One region of the Neptunomonas japonica JAMM 1380 genome, then DNA from elsewhere that is predicted to be linked to it. Evidence: predicted binding sites of a transcription regulator. Region 1 holds the regulator's gene; the other holds the start of a gene.
The links. Region 1 encodes PhoB, which activates phosphate uptake and scavenging genes when phosphate is short. Its sites were predicted from a motif close to TGTCATANNNNTGTCANA; they were not measured.

Region 1 (7,566 bases):
GTGGAGTTAATTGAAATGGAGAAGATACTAAAAGATTTTGGACGTTTAGGTGGAATACACCATAGTTGTTTGATGAGAGCTGATGAAATGATGGCCTCCACATTTCCTGAGACGCTTGAAGAGAACCTGATGGGCGCTTGCCGAGTTGTTTATCAAATGTTTATGGCGGTTGAAGGCATGGGCTGCAGCCATCGAGAAATATTTATTGAGTTGGAGGAGAGCTTATTAATTGGTTATTACATCGCCGATGAAACTATATTAGCTTTGCTGACAGATAAAGACGTCAATCTTGCATTGATTAATACCAGTGTACGATCTTCATTGGCGCGCATCAAAAAGCAGCTAACCTCCCCAGATGTAGAGCCACCCGTTGTTCATGCCGCCACAGCACCAAACACTGAAAATCAAAGACGTGTAGAAGTTGAGCTGACGGGGCTGATGGGCAATTTACAAGAAGGTCTCGCTGAACATATAGGGCCGGCTGCTGAAATTGTATTTGATGATGCATATGCTGATTGGAAGGCGACACACGGAGTAAAGAGAAGCAAAATAGCAGAGCTGATTAAAGCACTGGCGTTTGAAATTGAAGATAAAGCAGATAGAAGCCGTTATTTACAGGCGGCCGTTCAAACGGTACGAGCATTTAACGCGCAAACCGTTAGGTCATAGGCTTTTAAAAGTCATGACCTTGGCTTGTTAGCTATGGTTTATACGGTAAGAATTACCTTACCTTGGGTATGACCGGATGCAATATCTTTAAAAGCGTCAGCTGTCTGCTCTATAGGGTAGGTTGTTGTAACATTTAAACGTAATACCTTGCTCGCATTCAGTTGGGCTAATGATTGTAATTGTTCGGCATTTGGTTCAACACGCAGGGGCAAAACAGTGAGGCCTCGTTCTTCACCTGCGGCTATTACTTCATCTTTTGTTACCGAGGGAAGCGTGACCATTGTGCCAGACTCTTTCAGACAAGCGAGAGCTTCTATCGCTGTTTGCCCGCCAACACCGTCAATGACTAAGTCAACATCTTGTACTGCATCACTAACGTGTTGCTGATGGTAATCAATGACTTGATCACACCCTAGTTGAGTAAGGAATAATTGGTTTGCCTGTGATGCGGTACCTATGACGGTAGCACCTTTCCATTTTGCGAGTTGAACCGCTAAGTGGCCGACACCTCCTGCAGCGGCCAGAATCAGAACCTTTTGCTTGGCGAGCAGTTGGCCTTTATCGAAAAGTGCTTGCCATGCAGTAAGTCCGGCTAGTGAAAGGCCTGCAGACTCTGTTAGGTTGCACTTCGCGGGTAACAGACTAATTTGATCACAAGGCACTGCAATTTCTTGGGCATAACACCCTGCTGCACTAGGAAACCGTACAAAACCAAAGACGTTATCTCCCGATGTAAAACCTGATACATCGGCTCCACAGGCAATGACTGTGCCTGAGAATTCCCAACCCGGTGTAAATGGGAGGTCTCCGATAAAGGGCGCTGCACCACCGCCACTGCACGTTTTCCAGTCAATAGGGTTAACGCCTGCGGCATGATTTTTAACGAGAACCTCACCTGCTTTGAGCTGCGGTTCTGGTACTTCTTCATAAACTAATGCTTCGGGTCCACCGAAGGTATGTATTCGGATCGCTTTCATGGGGTTTCTCCTAGGTGGGCCTTAATAGTTCGTCTAAAGGGTTCGCTATTTTCAAAATATTAGAGGTTATCTTTGCAGCCTGAACAAAGCAATTCTGTTAGTCTTATCTGTTTTAAAATCGGCTGATAAGTGAGAAAACATGTACTTTTTAGTATTACTTGAACAAATACTGTTTTGGGGTGGTCTTATTGTTTTTTTAGTCTCTCTGGCTATGTATGCCGGCAGAACAAAAGACTTTAAGTCTTTAGTGATGTTTTGGCAGCCTACCATTGAGTTTAGCCCTAAAGAGTTCAAGGTTAACCGTGCAGGCATGATGATGATGATCGTTGGTTTGGTCTTACGTCTTGCGGTTAACTTCATCGTTTAATATTAGGAGGGAAAATGCGAGGCAATCCGGTAAAAGGAGCAGGGTATTTGCTCAGAGGGTTCAGTATGTTGCCTGAACCCGGCATTCGGCAATTTGTATTGATACCGATGCTGATCAACATATTGATATTTTCCGGTGCAATTTGGCTACTGGTTAACGAGTTTGAAGGCTGGGTTAATTATTGGTTGGGGCAACTACCGCAGTGGATGTCGTTCCTGGATTGGTTGTTGTGGCCGCTGTTTGCTGTGTTGGTATTAATTACGGTGTATTACGGTTTCTCAATGGTGGCTAACCTAATTGCCGCGCCTTTTAATGGCTTCCTATCAGAGAAGGTTGAGAAGATGCGTAGCGGCGCGGTTATGGCGGATGAGGGCTGGAAAGGGATGTTGGCTACCGTTCCTCGTGCGTTGCAGCGTGAGCTATCAAAAGTTGCTTATTATTTACCACGTTTGCTTTTACTATTGATTATCAGCTTCATTCCCGTAGTGAATGTTATTGCACCTTTCTTATGGTTTTTGTTTGGTGCGTGGATGATGGCTATCCAATATTGCGATTATCCGATGGATAACAATAAAGTTAGTTTTAGGCAAATGAAGGTTATGCTGGCTGAACGGCGCTTAACATCACTTAGTTTTGGCGCCCTTGTTCAAGTTGGCATGATGATACCGCTGGTAAATCTAATTATGATGCCGGCTGCTGTTATTGGAGCGACATTATTTTGGTGTGAAGAGCATTGCGCTAAGCAAAAAGTGGGTCATTAAAGAGACCCTTAGACAATAGACTCCAAGGGTTTTACTTTGTCTAACATGTCCAGAGGAAAGTGGCAGCTGAATAGGCTGCCTTTGCCAAGTTGGCTTTCAATAGTCAATTTGGCTCCATGGCGATGTAAGGCGTGCTTTACTATCGCTAACCCTAGTCCTGTCCCACCGGTTGAGGAGGAGCGTCCCTCATCAACACGGTAGAACCTTTCGGTCAGGCGTGATAAATGAATAGACTCAATACCTAACCCATTATCTTGTACAGCAAAGTGTCCACCTTCTTGGTCAACCCACCACTGAATATTGATTTCCCCTTTTTGCGGTGAATACCTGACTGCATTAAAAATTAAGTTTGAGAATGCACTGTGGAGTTCTTGAGGCTGGCCTAAAAGGTCATATTCTGTGTCTATATTTAGCGTAATCTCATGTGTTTTATTTTGTGAACGCGCCAAAATAAGAGCATCTTGTTGGATAGAGTGGAGCATTTCTTGAATACGTATAGGGTTCTCATCTGGAATATGCTGGCTAGCTTCTAAGCGTGATAAGAAGAGTAAGTCAGCGACTAAGCTTTCCATACGACTCGCCTGAATTTGCATTTGATTCATAGCGCGGGTTAACGGTTTTGGCAGTTCTTGGTCAAGAAACGTTTCTAAATAGCCACGTATAACGGTCAGCGGAGTACGTAATTCATGAGATGCGTTGGCGACAAAATCCTGTCTTGTTTGCTCAAGTCGAACGAGCTGTGTGATATCACGCGCAACTAAAAGGCGATCGCCAAAACCAAATTCTGTAATCTGATATTGCAGAACGGTGTCATTTAATACTGGGCTTGGTAACTGCAGAGGGTCCTCATAATTACCTTTGCGAAAATAGCGAATGAAGCGAGGGTCACGTAATAGGTTAATTACAGGCTTACCGCGATCAGCTGATGCTTTGAGTCCAAGTAAGCGGTCTGCTGATAAATTCCACCATTCAAGATTATTATGCTGATCAATAATAACAAAGGCATCGGCAAGAGCTGATGAGGATTGTTGAAAACGCACAATGATGTCTTTTAACTGTTTGGTTTTACCTTGTTGGCGTTTTTGAATACGTGCTAAATCATCAAAAATATCACCCCACGCTCCTTGTGCTTCTGGCGGTATGGTATCGGAGCGTTGCAGCCAGGTTCTAAGCTTTTCTGTCTGACGTATTTGCAAAATACACCAGATAGATAAGCCCACAACTAAGCCCCAACTTAGATACCCGATAAGTAGCCCTATTGTTGCAGATATGAATGCAATAATAATAAGATTACCGAAAGATGCATGTGGCGAGTTTTGCATAAAATCCGTTTTACTCTGTAGTATTAGACAGCTTAATTAAGCTACTTTTGTTGAGAAACGATAACCCGTACCTCTGACTGTTTGTACCAGATAATCATGTTGATTACCTAACGCTTTGCGTAAGCGGCGAATATGCACATCGACCGTTCGTTCTTCTACATAAACGTTACCACCCCATACCATATCTAATAGTTGGCCTCGTGAATATGCACGATCTTGATGGGTCATAAAGAATTGTAATAAACGAAACTCGGTTGGCCCAAGGTCAATAGGGTTTTCATTTGATGTGACGCGATGCGACACAGGATCAAGTGTTAAACCGTCAACAGAGACTGGGTCTTCAATACCTTTAGGTGTAGCACGTCTTAACACTGCTTTTAGACGAGCAACTAGCTCACGAGGCGAAAACGGTTTAGTGATGTAGTCATCAACACCGGCTTCTAAACCTTTTACCTTATTCTCTTCTTCGCCTTTGGCCGTCAGCATAATGATGGGGATGTCAGCGGTTGTTTCATCCTTTCGCAGGCGTCGCGCTAGCTCGATGCCGCTCATGTTAGGCATCATCCAATCGAGCAAAATCATGTCAGGTTGTTGATCAACAATCATGGCATGTGCTGTTTGTGCATTGTCTGCTTCGCTACATTCATACCCTGCCATTTCAAGAGCAACAGCAATCATTTCACGAATGGGTGCTTCATCATCAACAATTAGAACTTGTTTACTAGTAGACATGTTAACCGTCCCTACGCATAAAATATGTCGGGAGTATTACACTGCTTTTATATGACATAAATGTTACATCTATGTCTTAAAGTGTCATATAGTGCAGAAAAATGCCTGCAAAAACAGCTAATCCAGCATAATGATTGTTTAGGAACGCTTTAAAGCACGGCTCACGCTCTCGGTCTTTAATCAAAAATTGTTGGTATATAAAGAGAATGGCAGCTATCGCTACGCCTAAATAGAAGCTCCAACTAAAGTTAAGTTGTTGGCCCACTAAAAGGAAAATAATGAGGGTTAATAGCTGTAAAGCACCAATAATTATTTTGTCTAAATCTCCAAATAAAATGGCAGTAGATTTCACACCGATTTTTAAATCATCGTCACGATCCACCATGGCATACATAGTATCGTAAGCCACAGTCCATAGTATTTTGGCTATATAGATGAGCCAGGCAATGGTAGGGATGGATTCGTTTACCGCGGTGAATGCCATTGGAATAGCCCAACCAAAAGCAGCGCCAAGAACGACTTGTGGTAAGTGAGTATGACGCTTCATAAAGGGATATAAAGAAGCTAAAAACAACCCACCAAATGACATTAAAATAGTCATTTTATTAGTGAAAAGCACCAAGCTAAATGCAGTTAGCATCAATACGGCAAACAGAGTCAGTGCTTCTTTACTACGAATACGGCCGGTTGCCAGCGGGCGTTGTGAGGTACGTTTAACGTGAGCATCTATTTTTCTGTCAGCAAAGTCATTGATAACGCAGCCAGCTGAGCGAGTGAGGAAGACACCTAGTACAAAGATAATAATAAGTTTGGTGTCGGGGATGCCTTCTGCCGCTATCCATAACGCGCAAAGCGTTGGCCAAAGTAGTAGATAGCTTCCAATGGGGCGATTAAACCTTGTTAGATCAATATAGATCGCAAAGCGCTCCCGAAGGGATAAAGCAGGCTGTGGTATGGTTTCTGACATGGCGTTAGTATCGGCAAGTTTGAATTATGGGGTGTAGTGTACCTTCTCCAGTGCTGGGAGAAAAACTTCACATACAAGGAGAGGTTTTCCTGATAGGAAAAACTTAGAACGACGCGCCCAAACGGTTTGTTGATTGGATAGGCGTAAACGTGAAATTTGTAATGGCCCACGGTGCATGGTCGGATCACTAAACAGGATGCTACCTAGAGAACGGTTTCCCACATGGCTTAGTTGGCGCTCACGGCCTGTCATTGTGGATGCTGGAATGATGGAACGCGCATAAACCCACACTTGGTCGTTGCCTAACAAATGCACTTCGCGAATTAAGGCCAACTGACGTAAGGGGATACCCAGTGTGAGTGCTTCTGAGCGAGTAGGGCGAGCCCAGCCTTGGCGCACCACCTCTACACGAAATTTACCATGACTGGCGTTGAGTAAATGTTGCGTGAGTGACGCACGGTCGGTTAGCCAGCGTTGCCAGCACAACGGTGCATGCAAACGTGTTACACGTCGCAGGCCTGTCCAGCGAACATCAAAATTCATGGAGGTCAGAGCGGAGGGAATGGGCACAGTATCTTCCTTATTTAACCGGGCTATATTCTACCTTATCTGTCTATAAACAGTATATCTGACTGGTTCATTGAGGCTGTTTGGATTAGGATGCCGCTATGAAAAAGAACACAAGTATTGAATATAAATGTGAAGACGTGATTAGTTTAAGCCGTGAGTGGGTCGAGACCATTGTGGTTGGACTTAACCTGTGCCCTTTTGCTGCTCCTGTGGTACGCCATGATACCTTGCGCTATGCGGTTAGTGATGCGCAAACCGCCGAGGGGCTGGCCAGTGATTTTTTAAAAGAACTTAATCTTATTCAAGATGCTGATGAGAAAACAATCGCCACAACCTTGTTGATAATGCCGCAAGGCTTGGCAGACTTTTATGATTATCTTGATTTACTCGCTCATTTTGAAAAACTGCTAGCAAAAGCCGGACTATCAGGTGTGTTTCAGCTCGCTAGTTTCCACCCTGCATACCTGTTTGCTGGGGTTGCTCCTGATGACTTGAGCCATTGGACGAATCGCTCCCCGTTTCCGATGGTACATATTATTCGTGAAGGTCAAATGAGCCGGGTGTTGATGCATTACGATAACCCGGAAGAGATTCCTGAACGTAATATCAAATTACTGCAAGAGATGGGGCGCGAAGGCTTAGAGAAGCGCTTCCCGCCGTTTGCTGATTTTATTGATTAAGCAGCGACAACGCAGTTTCGTTGGCTGCTTTTTGCTTTGTAGAGTGCTTGGTCCGCATGCTCAACGAGTTCGTGAGGGCTGTTGCTGCTAGAAGGGATTAAGGTGGAGACACCTTGGCTAACGGTTACCACTAAACCGGTTGATGAGCGGTCATGAGCAATGCCCAATAACATGATCTGGTCGCGAATCGCTTGTGCTACCCGTTTCGCACCCTTTGTGTCTGTATCTGGTAGTAGAATGGCGAACTCTTCTCCGCCATAGCGACACACGGCATCATGGGAGCGGTTAATTGTAGTTTGCATTACGCCAGCCAGGCGTCGTAAGCAGCTATCACCTGCTAAGTGGCCATAGCGATCGTTAAACGCTTTGAAATGATCAACATCTAACATGATTAAAGAGAGGGGTTGGCGGGTACGGGCACTGCGGCGCCATTCCATTTCTAAGCTTTTTTCAAATTCCCTACGATTATTGACGCCTGTTAATCCATCAATACGGGCTGAGCGCTCGAGGAAATCACGTGA
Region 2 (7,566 bases), 1.8 Mb from region 1:
GCCCTGAGAATGCTGACGCATTTCTATGGTGAGCTCAATGAGCCTGCCGCCACTCCTGGGGGCGATTTGCTACGGTTCAACCAGAGAGCTTTTTTTGAGTCAGATATAACGAGTATGGATGATGATGCTTACGTGTATATTCCACAGTCATGTAAAACGCAGCAATGTCGTTTACATGTGGCATTACATGGGTGCCGACAGGGAATATCGGTTATAAATACTACTTATATTGAGCAAACCGGATATATGGAAGTGGCGGATAGTAATAATATAATTGTCTTGTACCCGCAGGTGAAAGCGTCGCATGTTAACCCGGTTAACCCACGTGGTTGTTGGGATTTTTGGGGATACACCAGTAACAATTTACCGCCATTTAATTATGCCTACAAAAAGGCGCCGCAAATGCAGGCAATTAATCGGATGATAGAGCGCCTGATAAGCCCTATAGAAAATATAAAGTGAGTTATGAGGCTTTATAGAGAGATCAGCCCGCAAGTAGCGGGCTGGTTTAGGCGTTGCTGAATAGGTGTCTTTTATACTTTGAACTGTTTCATTATGTTACTTAAGTCATTTGCTAAAGCAGATAATTCTCGGGCGCTATTAAGAGTTTCTTCAGAACCTTTAACGGTATCGACAGCGGTTTGATAAACTGTTCCTATATTATCTGAGATCTGTTGTGCCACCATGCTTTGTTCTTCTGAAGCGCTAGCAATTTTCACGTTCATGTCTAGAATCGTTCCTACAGATGAAGAGATTGAGTCAAGAGCCACTCCTGCTTCTTGTGTTTTACCCGCGGTTGATTCTGCATCTTCAATATTGAGCTGCATTGCATTTACTGAACGTTGCGCTTCGGATTGCAGTTTAGAAATCATTGCTTGGATCTCTTCGGTGCTTTCTTGGGTTCGGCTGGCAAGGCTTCTGACTTCATCGGCTACAACGGCAAAACCTCGTCCATGTTCGCCCGCACGAGCCGCTTCAATAGCTGCATTGAGGGCGAGTAAATTGGTTTGTCCAGCAATACCCCTAATAACATCTAGAATTGATCCGACTTGATTGGTTTCTTGTTTCAGGTTTTCTAAGTTTAAACTGACATCGTGTATGCGTGTAACTAGGCCGACCATTGAATCACAAGTTTGGGCGACTACCGTTTTACCTGTACTGGATTCACTATCGGAGTGATTTGCTGCATTTGATGCCAGCTGAGCGCTTTCCGCGATATCTTGCACTGTGGCTGACATTTCAACCATTGACTGTGAGGTATGTTGTAAGTGCTCCATTTGGCTTTCTGCGCCTTGGGTCGCCTGTTCAGTAATCAATGTTAAGTTGGCTGCCGATGTGTTCATTTGTTGGGATGACTGTGAAATTTGGCCTAGCATCTGTTTTAGCGTCTTAACCATCTCTTGCATAGCGCCATAAATACCCGTTTCATTCCCTGTCTGGCTGAACTCCATGGTTAAATCACCACTAGCAATCTGACGTGCTAGTCGCTCGATTTCTTTTGGTTCACCGCCAATGGGCTCTCGAATAACACGAGCGATATACCAGCTTAGAAATAGGCCCGCTATCAGAACAATAAGGGAGATAGAAATGACTGTTGTGATAGTCGACTCACTAGAGCTTTGTGCCAGTGGGCCGAGTTCGTCTTGATCCTTTTTGACGGATAGTTTGACTTGCTCTAACTGGTCGGCAACCTGAGGCCCAATACGGTTCAGCGTGCCATCAATGATTTTGTTTCGCTCTTTAATCGTTGTGTACACATCGTCAACGCTGAGGGTGTAAGTTTTCATTCTTGCCTGAGTATCATTCAGTAGGTTACGACGGCTGCGGTTTTCTAGAACAGTGTCGAGTTTATGTAGGTCCTCAGCCAAAGCAGTAAATTCTTGTTTGGCACGCTGATAATCTGAATCCAAGTTAGTGACTAAGAACTTAGTCACATAGAGTCGACCTAAGAGTAATTGTTCTTGTGCACGAGAAGCATAATAGGTGGCTTGTGTATCATTATCTTTATAGGCTGAAGTAATAATGTCGGTAACATTCTTACGCATCTGTAGGCCATTGGGGTCTAATGAATCTTTCACAATCTCATTACGGTGTTGAAAGTACTCCTGAACCTTGTTGAAACCTTCTTCGTATTCCCTAATGCTAATTATTGCGCTTTTAATGAGTGGTGCTCGGGTTGGTTGTTCAATCTCCAGGCTCGCTTCATTTAATAACGTCTTGAGTAGTGCCAAACGCTTATTGAAGTCGTTAACATTTTCAGGACTTTGTTGTTTTAAATATTTAAGGGCATCCAAGCGAACTATTAATAAGTTTGCTTGGACGCGGCCCGCTAGGTTGCTGTCTCTTGCTAAGCCTCTGTATTCAACAAAGTTGCTATAAGCAGTATTTAAACCAATATAAGCAATCCCCGCTAGTACGGACATGAGCACTAGCATCGCACCGAAAGAGCTGGAGAGCTGGGTTGTAAGCTTCATTCTTTTGAACATGGAGTACCTTTTAAATTGATAGTTTACTTACCATCCATCGCTAAGTTTTTAAGTATTCAGACCAGATAAATCATGTCGTATGTGTATCGTTATATTTTATAAAATATGGTACGCAACACTTTTGTTAAGCTAACATTCATATAGCGAATACTTTTCTATCTGTTTGTTTTTATTCAAGAAAACAGATTGTTTAAAAGAGTAGTAGATAGATTCTAAATAGTGTGGGTTTATTAGGTTTTTCTTAATTAAATTTGAATAAATGTCTTAGATGCCTCAATTATTCCAGTCTTATGCATACAACGTATAATGTTGCGAATATGCTTATCGAAGGCTCATTTTTATTTGAACTAGATGGCTTAAATAAAGCCTCTTTATAAAGGAGTGGATATTGGAAAGGGCAATTATTCCTAATGCCGATACGGTTGTGGTATTAGATTTTGAGACCACAGGTTTGTCGCCTGATATGGGAGATAGAGCGATTGAAATTGGTGCTGTGCGTATTGAGCAAGGTGAGATAACAGGGCGTTTTCAGGCATTAATGAATCCCGGTGTACGGGTCAGTAGTTTTATTGAAGACTATACGGGCATCACAAATAGCATGCTAAAAGATGCTCCTTCATGTGGTGAAGTGATGCATCAGTTTGCTGACTTTATCAATGGCTATAATTTGGTTGCTCATAATGCGTCATTTGATAAACGTTTTTTAGATGCAGAGCTAGGGATGATTTCAAGGGGGTATACTGGGCAGTTTGCGTGTTCGATGCTGGTGGCACGTAGGTTGTACCAGAATTCGCCCGATCATAAGTTAGGTACATTAATTAACCACGCCAATATCCCTAGTGAAGGTACTTTTCATAGAGCCTTATATGACTCAGAAATGACAACTAAACTGTGGCTTTCTATGCTCGGTGTTATGCATGAGCAATATGCAATATCTAACGCGCCTTTCAAATTATTACAAACACTTGCCAAAACACCAAAAAGCGCAGTTCGTCGACTACTTGAACGCTCATCGTCAAACAAAAAATAGACAGAGTATAGAGAAAAAAAAGCCCCTCAAAGAGGGGCTCAAGACCTGTAACTGAGAGTTATTTAAGCGCCGATGATTCCACCATCTTCGCGCTGTACTACCATAATCGTTGAGCGAGGCTTGCTGTTGCCACCCGCTGGGAAGTGTGAAGGAGCGTTTTTCTCACCAGGGTGCTGTATGCCAACAAACATGCTGCGTTGGTCTGGCGAGAATGTCAGGCCAGTAATCTCACAGGCGATAGGGCCCGTAGCAAAGCGACGTATTTCACCGGTGTCAGGATCAGCACATAGCATTTGGTTATTACCCATGCCTGCATAATCCCCTTCATTTGAGTACTTGCCATCAGTAAGAACCCATAAGCGGCCTGCTTTATCAAAGCCTAAGCCGTCTGGGCTGTTAAACATGTTTTCATCTGTGATGTTCGCACTGCCTGCATACAAGTCGCTATGCACGGTTGGATTACCTGCAACTAAAAACAGATCCCAGTCGAATGTGTTGCTTGTGTGGTCAGCGTTTGCAGGCTTCCAGCGAACAATTTGACCGTATTTATTTTCAGCACGTGGGTTAGGGCCTGTAACTGGCTGATTGTCTTTTTTACCACGGTTCTTGTTGTTAGTTAACGTACAACATACCGTCTGGTTATTTGGGTGAACGGCAACCCACTCAGGTCGGTCCATTGTTGTTGCGCCAACAATGGTGGCGGCTTCACGTGCGTAGATTTGAATGGTAGCTTGATCCGCAAAGCCGTTTTCGGCGGTAAGACCATTTTTGCCGTGTGTTAGCTCTAGCCACTCGCCATTACCCTTCAATTCACCTTCTTGTGCATCAAAGCGAGCCACAAAAAGAGTGCCTTCTTCTAATAGATCACGGTTAGCGGCTTTGTTGTCTGGGTTGTAACGGTTTTTAGAAACAAACTTATAAAGGTGCTCACCACGCTCATCATCACCAAGATAAACAACAACGTGGCCATTGTCAGCTAGAGTTACGGCAGCATTCTCATGCTTGAAACGCCCTAAAGCAGTGCGTTTTTTCGGTGTAGAAGTAGGGTCCATTGGATCTATTTCTACTACCCAACCATGGCGATGCGGCTCGTTAGGCTCTTGAGACATATCAAAACGCTGATCGAACTTGTACCACTGGTACTTATTCTTATCGGCTTTTAGACCGTAACGTTTTTGGTGCTTATCCATCTCCGTACCCGGCGCTGCAAAGTAGCCGTTAAAGTTTTCTTCACAAGTAAGGTATGTGCCCCAAGGCGTTTCGCCGTTAGCGCAATTGTTAAATGTACCTAATACTTTTTTACCGCTCGGATCAGCTTTAGTTTGTAGCAGAGGGTGGCCAGCAGCCACACCTGTGATTTGCATCTCAGTATTAGCGGTAATACGGCGGTTATAGGTGGAGTCTTTCAAATAATGCCAATGGCCGTCGGCTTTACGCTCTACTTCAAAGACAGATACGCCATGTGCTGCTTGGGCCTTTTTCACATCATCTGCAGTCAGCTCTTTTCCCTGATGAGCAAATAGCAGTAGGTAATTAGTGTATTCGTTATTCACAGCCAACAGAGCACGGTTAGCAGAAAGAGGAAAAAGGCTCATGCCATCGGTGTTGTCGCCAAACTGTCCGGCTTGTGCAGCGCTGGTTTGTGTACCTGATTCATCAAAAGCAGGAGCGCCTTTTAAAATTGGGTCACCCCAAGATATCAGCGGTTTAGCAATGTAGCCCTTAGGAACAATAAACTCATCAGATGTGCTGACTGGTAATGCAGTGAAACCTAACAATTGGCTAGCTGGCTGTGCGGCGGCTGCAATTGCCTGTGCTAATGGATTGGCGGCTAGAAAAAGACCCATTGCAGCGGCGCCACCTTGCATGAAACGGCGGCGGCTTAATCCACTATCCACTATTTTGGAGAAATCAGAGTCATCATTAAGTCGGTTAGCATCATTTTGAAGTTTGATTTTGTTCATTACAGATATCCAGTTACTTTTTAAAGGTAATGCCAAAATGGCGTTGGCGAAATCTAATGAGCGGAAGGCTAAACGTCATTTGTTAACAAAAGATGACAGTCGGTAATGAGATTACAGTGTAGGTAGCGTTATTCTGCTAGGGGGAGTAAGAAAATATTTTTTTTAGACTACACTATATGCCATGTGGTTATTGTAATCATAATTTGACGAAAACGACGTTCGTTACTATTTTTTAATGCTTTTGTTATAGGTTTTTCGTGAATGTCGTTAGCGGTCTTTTGGAGTTATGTCTTGTTTTTACTTAAATTATGATAGATACCACTCATGTAAATGCTGAAATCGGGGAAGCTTATCAGTGAATTACCATAATAAAAGCAGACAAGAAATGCTTGATGTACAGTTTGCAACGCGATTACGGCTGTGCAAAATTCAGGCATTGATTGGTTTTGTATTGTTATTGGTTTTCAGCTTGATTAGCTATAATAACCAGTCTTTTTTACTCGCCACCATCCTTTTTAGCTGTGCAGTCAGTGGATCTTTCATTCTTTACTTGTTGTATTGGACTAGACGAGTTGGACTAGCTATTCACTTGTTGAATGTTAATTTGTTTGTGTTGCCATTGGCGCTTTTGATAACAGGTGGGCATGAAAACACGGGTGTTTTTTGGATCTATCCGCTTTTGGCGATAACACTGTTTGTTAACCGTTTTTGGACTGCTGTAACGCTTTACGGTAGTTTTATACTCATTAGTAGTCTAATTCTTTTTACCCCTTTATCTGGCTTGTTAGTGACAAGTTACTCTTTCGTTGAATCTGTGCGGTTTGAAGTAACACTATTTGTGTTATGTCTTATCTGTTTGGCTGTTTTGCATTCCAAAGAGCGTGCCGATGAGATGATCATACAATTACATGATGAAGATATACGTAAGCTGGCCTATTATGATGCGCTTACAGGTTTACCCAACCGTAGGAACTTTAAATCTAATCTGACGCGTTTATTACGCCGTGCTGGCAAAGAAGATAAGCGTGTAGGTCTACTGTATATTGATCTTGATAATTTTAAACAAGTAAATGATAACTATGGTCATGAAGTCGGCGATATCTTGTTGCGTAGCTTCAGCGATTTACTAAAAGAAACAGTACGCCCAACCGATATAGTTATGGATGATAAGTTTGATGAGCTTGCTCGTTTAGGGGGAGACGAATTTGTTGTGATATTAAACGATTTAAGTAGCCCCATAAGCAGTGCAGTCGTTGCTGAGCGTATACTTAAATTGTTCGAAAATGGCTTTGAAACGGTCGAGAATACCCATTCAGTATTTGCCAGCATTGGCATCGCTACTTTCCCAGATGATGCCGCCACTCCCGATGAACTACTGCACCATGCTGATTTGGCGATGTATGAAGCCAAACGTAATGGTCGAAATCGATTTGAATATTACACAAAAGATATTGCAGAGTTATTGCGAGAACGAAACTACATAGAAGAGCAATTAAAGATTGCACTTGAGCAAAACCGGCTTTCACTCGTTTATATGCCGGTGTTTAGCTGCCATACCCTTAAAGTTGTGGGTATAGAGGCACTTTTACGATGCCAGAATTTAGCGGAAGAGGGGATTACTCCTGAGCAATTTATTGCGGTTGCTGAGAAAACAAATTTAATTAAAGAGTTAGATTTGTGGGTTATTGATAATAGCTTAGCCAACCTAGCTGAGTTGCAACAGCAACAAGGTTTTACGGGTAAAGTATGTATCAATATATCTGGAGCTGAACTTAAAAATGATTCGTTTTCACGGGCAGTTGAAGAGTTATTAGAGAAGCACCAAGTGGCTCCTTCTACAGTCGAGTTAGAAATTTCCGAAACGGCTCTTTTATTGAGTGATGAAATCATTGCATTAGCGTTTGAGAAAATAAAAGCACTAGGTGTGTCCATTGCCCTAGATGACTTCGGTACAGGGAGTACGGCGTTTGGGCAACTAAATCACTACCCGCTTGATAGCTTAAAAATTGATAGCTCTTTTGTAAGAGAGCTTTTCTCAGAAGATGCTGATAAAACTAAGATGGTAAAAATTTTTAATAATCTTGGA

Region 2: the regulator PhoB is predicted to act here: its motif matches at 5,561-5,578, upstream of NEJAP_RS07945 (PhoX family protein).

The regions. Positions count from the first base shown of each region.
Region 1 is NZ_AP014546.1:4,028,161-4,035,726, reverse strand. It holds gene NEJAP_RS19040 (GTP-binding protein) at 1-10, shown strand, start outside; gene NEJAP_RS19035 (hypothetical protein) at 16-669, shown strand; gene NEJAP_RS19030 (NADP-dependent oxidoreductase) at 708-1,646, opposite strand; gene NEJAP_RS19025 (hypothetical protein) at 1,786-2,013, shown strand; gene cysZ (sulfate transporter CysZ) at 2,028-2,774, shown strand; gene phoR (phosphate regulon sensor histidine kinase PhoR) at 2,783-4,096, opposite strand; gene phoB (phosphate regulon transcriptional regulator PhoB) at 4,133-4,828, opposite strand; gene ubiA (4-hydroxybenzoate octaprenyltransferase) at 4,905-5,795, opposite strand; gene NEJAP_RS19000 (chorismate--pyruvate lyase family protein) at 5,820-6,365, opposite strand; gene NEJAP_RS18995 (DUF1415 domain-containing protein) at 6,464-7,045, shown strand; gene NEJAP_RS18990 (diguanylate cyclase) at 7,042-7,566, opposite strand, start outside.
Region 2 is NZ_AP014546.1:1,696,624-1,704,189, forward strand. It holds gene NEJAP_RS07930 (poly(3-hydroxybutyrate) depolymerase) at 1-462, shown strand, start outside; gene NEJAP_RS07935 (methyl-accepting chemotaxis protein) at 534-2,474, opposite strand; gene NEJAP_RS07940 (PolC-type DNA polymerase III) at 2,875-3,516, shown strand; gene NEJAP_RS07945 (PhoX family protein) at 3,579-5,480, opposite strand; gene NEJAP_RS07950 (putative bifunctional diguanylate cyclase/phosphodiesterase) at 5,836-7,566, shown strand, end outside.